Regions from separate parts of the Chitinophaga sp. 9-1-y genome, predicted to be linked through region 2. Evidence: riboswitches for the same ligand, from Rfam matches in the RefSeq annotation. Region 2 holds a riboswitch; the other holds the start of a gene.
What was found. Region 2 has a riboswitch for thiamine pyrophosphate ahead of AC5ZC7_RS03775 (TonB-dependent receptor domain-containing protein). Riboswitches for the same ligand answer to the same signal wherever they lie in the genome.
Positions count from the first base shown of each region.

Region 1: it holds a riboswitch for thiamine pyrophosphate, as region 2 does, so the genes downstream of both, thiS (sulfur carrier protein ThiS) here and AC5ZC7_RS03775 (TonB-dependent receptor domain-containing protein) in region 2, are expected to answer to the same signal.

Region 1 is NZ_CM197955.1:7,548,771-7,551,904, reverse strand. It holds gene AC5ZC7_RS30130 (sterol desaturase family protein) at 1-699, shown strand, start outside; gene AC5ZC7_RS30125 (hypothetical protein) at 743-997, shown strand; gene AC5ZC7_RS30120 (lipocalin family protein) at 999-1,475, opposite strand; TPP riboswitch at 1,604-1,710, shown strand; gene thiS (sulfur carrier protein ThiS) at 1,764-1,967, shown strand; gene thiC (phosphomethylpyrimidine synthase ThiC) at 2,052-3,134, shown strand, end outside.
Region 2 is NZ_CM197955.1:948,304-951,437, forward strand. It holds gene AC5ZC7_RS03775 (TonB-dependent receptor domain-containing protein) at 1-1,543, opposite strand, end outside; TPP riboswitch at 1,556-1,649, opposite strand; gene AC5ZC7_RS03780 (single-stranded DNA-binding protein) at 1,817-2,224, shown strand; tRNA gene AC5ZC7_RS03785 (tRNA-Met) at 2,336-2,407, shown strand; gene era (GTPase Era) at 2,511-3,134, shown strand, end outside.

The DNA of each region.
Region 1 (3,134 bases), 1.5 Mb from region 2:
CTGTTCTTTACGCTGACCACCATCATTGTAAATACCGGGCTGGCCTTCCTGGTGGTGAAAGCCTCCCAATGGACTACTGACAACCGGTTTGGACTCCTGTATCTCACCCGTCTTCCATTATGGCTACATGCTTTACTCGCCATAATGTTGCTGGATTTCCTGGCTGCATGGCTCATTCATTGGGTACAACATAAAACCGGGTGGATGTGGCAATTTCATAAAATACATCATATAGATACACAAATAGACGCAACCACGGCACTCCGGCACCATCCAGTTGAAAGCCTGTTCCGGATTATTGCGCTCTTTGCGGCTATCCTTATCCTGGGTGTCCCATTCTGGATGATCATGCTGTATCAAAGTTTGTCGGTAGTATTCTCCCAATTCAGCCACGCCAATATCCACCTGCCGCAATGGCTGGATGATGCGCTTAGCTGGATCATTGTATCACCCGACATGCACAAGGTGCATCACAGCCACTACCAACCGCAAACAGACGCCAATTATGCTAATATATTCTCTATATGGGACCGGATATTCGGCACCTTCGTTAAAGTGCCAGACACGCTTTCCATTCACTATGGATTAGATGAGTACCAGGATCCCCGTTACCAGGAAATAGGATCCCTGTTAAAAGTGCCCTGGGAAGCTACCGGAGTGGTGGAAGAAAAAGTAAGTAGTCAACATCACAACCTATAAGCAAATTTTTATTCCTTCACCTGTTTTTAAAACTCGAATACATATGCAACAACACTCAACAGCTCTGACAAAAACAGCTTGTATTTCAGCACTCATTATTGGTGTATTATCGGCCGCATTTGCCTTTACCACCAAAACTCCTGGCTATGCCGTAACTGCCGGTTCAGTAGCCATCGTGATAGGTCTTATCTCTTTATTTATCGGAAGAAAAAATATTGATGATATGCAGCTCGCTGCTGCGGGTATATTCATGGCAGTTGTCGCTTGCCTGGTAGGCTTATGGCAGTTGTATAACTGATTTAATTTCGTTTATGGTACTTTTCCACATAGCCCTCAGCGGCTTTCACAGGAAACAGTAGCAGCGAAGTATCTGACAGTTCTTTAATGATAGTAGTATCCACAATGGTGGACGTGTCTTTTACACCTTCGGAATGATTCCATAATAACAAGGTGTCGTGCGTCAATTGCCATTTTTCGTATACAAGCGTATACATATTAATGGACCTGGCAGTTCCGTTCTTTCTTAGTTGAAAACCCTGCATTTCCCTATCCAGGCCTGCTACAGGCTGAATCCACATCCCTATGAGCTTAGCTGCATCCACATGCAGCGTATCCGCAACAGCAGCGATGCTGTCAGTAATGCCGGCATTACTGCTGTCTGCGATACTTACCAGGCTACTGTCGTCGAACAACTCTTCCTTACTATCTTCCTTATGCGTTCTCCCATTACATGCAACGGCCAGTATCAATAAACACACTAAACTGAATCTTACCATAACTTAAAATTACGAATTACAAATTACGAATTACGGATTTGTGAGAAGATAATAGCGAATGATCTCCTCGCAAATCCGCAATTCGCAATTCGTAATTCGTAATTCTAAAAAATTGCATTACTTTTATGCCTACACTTTAGGGGTGTTTATCCACCATGTAGGCGGATAAACTGAGATGATACCCTCAGTACCTGAAGCAGTTCGTACTGCCGTAGGGAAAAGTAACTGAACCTTTCTCATCTTTCCACATCCTTAAAGTTTATTGTTTCACCTTAATTCCAATTTATCATGGAAGTGCATGTAAACAATAAACTTTATGCGGTGCAGCCAGGAACAACCATTGCTGCACTCTTACAGTTTATTCAACTCTCTGCTCAAAAAGGCATCGCGGTAGCCGTTAATAACCAGGTAATACCCAAAATCCACTGGGAAAACCAATCGTTATCGGCCGCAGATAATATCACCATTATCCGGGCCACACAAGGCGGTTAACTCCGTTGACTTAAATTTCGTATATCCTTTTCCGTAGTGTTCAATTACGGAACGGACATTTCTATCTGCAAAAATCCAGACATCATGCAACAACAACCTGTGGCTATCAGCCGCACACCCTTTCCTGCATCAGAAAAAATCTATGTAGACGGCCATATCCATCCTATAAAAGTAGCCATGCGTCAAATAACGTTAACGGATACACGCATTGACGGCAGAAACGGCGCATCTACTCCCAATGAACCCGTAGTAGTATACGATACCAGCGGCGCATTCTCTGATCCCAATATACCCATTGACGTTAGCACCGGCATTCCCCGCGTCCGCGAAGAATGGATTCATGACAGGCAAGACGTAGAACAGCTACCACAATATACCAGCCCCTTTGTCAGAAGCCTCATGCAGGAAGGAGGAAAAATGCCACTGATGAGCCTTACTCACAAGCCACTTCGCGCTAAACCAGGGCAAAACGTTACACAACTTTACTATGCGCAACAGGGCATCATTACACCGGAAATGGAATACATCGCCATCCGCGAAAATCAATGCGCAGATAAACTATATGAAGAAAATAACGCATTGTGGCATCAACATAAAGGACAAAGCTTTGGCGCCAACACACCCATTAAATATATTACGCCTGAATTTGTACGCCAGGAAATTGCTGCCGGCAGAGCCATCATTCCTTCCAATATCAATCACCCGGAAAGCGAACCCATGATCATTGGACGCAACTTCCTGGTGAAAATTAACGCCAATATTGGTAACTCCGCCGTGAGCTCCAGCATTGAAGAAGAAGTGGAAAAGTCAGTATGGGCCTGCCGTTGGGGCGCCGATACCATCATGGACCTCAGCACCGGCAAAAATATCCACGAAACAAGAGAATGGATTATCCGGAACTCTCCCGTTCCCATCGGTACCGTTCCCATTTACCAGGCACTCGAAAAAGTGAACGGAAAAGCCGCCGACCTTACCTGGGAAATCTTCCGCGATACCCTTATTGAGCAGGCAGAACAAGGAGTAGATTATTTTACCATCCACGCCGGTGTTTTATTAAGATATATACCACTTACCGCCAAACGCGTTACCGGTATCGTTTCCCGCGGTGGCTCCATTATGGCGAAATGGTGCCTGGCACATCACAAAGAAAACTTCCTGTATACCCAC
Region 2 (3,134 bases):
AATAATCAGGTGCTGCTTCAAAGCCATCCATGTTGTAGTGGATGTTGCGGTATTGCATGTCGGCAAAGAGGCTTAAAGCGGTAGTGATTTTATATTCTCCTTTCCAGTAGATATTGAAATCATTTTTGGCTGCCGGGTAGCGGTAGTATTCGTGATCTTTTTCGAAGGGAACAGCGGCCCATATTACTTTACCGAAGTGGTCGCCGGTGTACCTGTTCCAACCGCCACCGAGGCTCCAGTTGAATTTTTCGCCGGTGCGGTTAATGGAGAATACGCTGCCATAAAAATAGTTATCTAACCATAATTGATTGATGACATCGGCGGTATCAACCTTTGCACCATTGATGGTGGCGCCGGGAATACCGAAATTGGCGAGCGGTTGAAACCCATTATAATTTTCGTAGTAGCCACGTCCGCGGGTGAGGTGGAAGGCTACGTTGAAATTCAGGTGGGAGTTAATTTCCTGGTTGAGGAATAGCTGGTAGTGATCTTGCTGATAATTATCTGTTTGGTTATCGTAGGGAGTGCCTGGCTTTTCTGTACCGGCGGCGTTGTAGGTCCGGTCTGTATCCAGCATAGCCTTTGGTACGCCGTACCAGGCCTGGTATGTTTTTTCTTTTCCGGAGAAAACATTCAGGCGGATGGCGGTTTTTTTAGAGATGTAGGCGGCGGAGGTATAGAAGGAGCGCAGGTCGGAGGTAGCGCGATCTATGTATCCGTCGGAAGAAATTTTGGAGAGGCGTGCATCAATGGTGAAGTGATCGTTGATGAGTCCGGAGCCGGCTTTCACCGTATGTTTCCAGCTATTGAAAGAGCCGTAACTGTTGCTGATTTCGCCGTATGCTTTTTCATTGAATTCGTTGGTGCTGAGGTTGAGGGTAGCACCAAAAGCAGCCGCGCCATTGGTGGAAGTACCCACGCCGCGTTGCAGTTGAATACTGCTGACAGAAGAAGCAAAGTCGGGCATGTTCACAAAAAAGGTACCCTGTGATTCAGCATCATTTACCGGGATACCATTCACGGTAACGTTGATGCGGGTAATATCGGAGCCACGTACGCGCATGCCGGTGTAGCCGATGCCGGTGCCGGCGTCGGAGTTGGTAACAACACCCGGCTGCTGATCCAGCAAAAGGGGCAAGTCTTGTCCCAGGTTGGATTTCTTAATATCTGCTGCAGAGATGGTGGTGTTTACAAAAGGGGCATTTTTACCTGCACGCAAGCTGCTGATCTCTACCGGCTTTACAAAGAGGGGAGATACTTCCAGGGAAATGTCTGCCTGTTGGGAATGGTTATTACTCAGGATGGTGGTGCTGAAAGATTTAAAGCCAATGAAGCTGGCGGTTAAGGTATAGCTTCCTTTTTTAGGAAGATGAATGCTGTAATGGCCTTTACTGTCGGTGAGTGCGCCTGTTTGATTGATGGCGATAGTGACGCCTTCCAAAGGTTGGCCACTGGTTTTACTGGTAACGGTACCGGTAACCAGGGATTGTGCATGCAAAGTGCCTGCTATAGATAGCAGCACTAATAACATTAGCTGTTTCATGTAAAATATGTCTGTTTTCTGTTAGCTCATTCCTAACCAGCATTACCTGGTCCAGGTTCATTGGGTGTGATCTCAGCCTGAAAGTAAGGCACCCCATGTGGTTCATGCGCCTGTTCCGGATTCTTTGCGGGAACATTTGCAGGAACAAAGGTATAATGGATTGTAATAAAAACCGGGAATTATTTTTTGGAAGAAAGAAAATTGCGTAATTTCCATAGCTACTTCTCTCAATCATCTTTTATAAATTTTTAACCATTTAAATCTTTATTTCTGATGATCAAGCTTCAGTTAATCGGGCATTTGGGCCGCGATGTATTGAAAAAAGAAGTCAACGGGGCAGTTGTTTTTAATTTCCCGGTAGCCGTAAATGAGCGTTTTAAGAATGCACAGGGCGTACTGGAAGAAAGAACCACGTGGGTAGATTGCTCCTTGTGGGACAAATCCAACGTAGCGCCTTATTTAACACAGGGTACCATGGTTTATGTAGAAGGTGCTCCAAAAGTGGAGGCTTATGTAAGCAACAGTACAGGTGTATTATCTGGCGCATTAAGACTGAGGGTTTTTTCGTTGCAGTTACTCAGCCGTAGGGAAGAGGAAAAACGGACTGCAACGTTAACAGAAACCCCGGTTCCGGAGGCCGAACCGGTACAGGAACAGCCCGCTGACGATCTTCCATTCTAAAAGTGTATGAAGCATTCCGATATGAAAGCCAACCTGTTAGGGTTGGCTTTTTATGTTTTTTCTAAAAAATATTTGGTGAGAAGTAAAATAATCCTATCTTTGCACCCTCATTGCGAGGTAGAGCAGAGGTAGCTCGTCGGGCTCATAACCCGAAGGTCAGTGGTTCGAATCCGCTCCTCGCTACAAAAAAAGCGCTAAAGAGCGTCCAAAGATTTAAGAGCCGAAGAAATTCGGCTTTTTTTATTTCTATAAGTTTGAGTTGTGAAAGCAGCGTTTAATTGTCATCATGCACAAAGCAGGTTTTGTAAATATTTTCGGTAAGCCCAATGCGGGGAAAAGTACATTGCTGAACGCCATTATCGGCGAAAAGCTGGCTATTATATCTCCTAAAGTGCAAACTACGCGGCACCGTATTACAGGGGTATTAACAGACCCGGGGTACCAGATTGTATTTTCTGATACGCCTGGTATTATTGATCCCAAGTATAAGCTGCATGAGAAAATGATGGGTGCGGTAAAATCTGCCCTCGAAGATGCCGATGTTGCCCTGCTGATCATGGACGCCAAAGACTCTCTGGAAGAAAACCTGGAGTTATTTGACTCACTGAAATTAAAAGTCCCCGTTATCCTCATCATCAATAAAATGGATAACATCCTCAAAGAGGAGATGGCCGTTTTAATAGAAAGGGCAAAAGCCTGGGGCAAAGCAGCAGCCGTAGTACCCGTGTCTGCTATGCAGAAAAAAGGTATCAAAGAACTACTCACTGAAATAGTAGCACTCTTACCGGAAGCAAATCCATTCTATCCTGATGACACACTAACGGATAAGTCTACACGCTTTTTTGTGGCAGAAATGATCCGCGAAAAAATATTCCAGTTATTCGAAGAAGAAATTCCTTATCACACCACC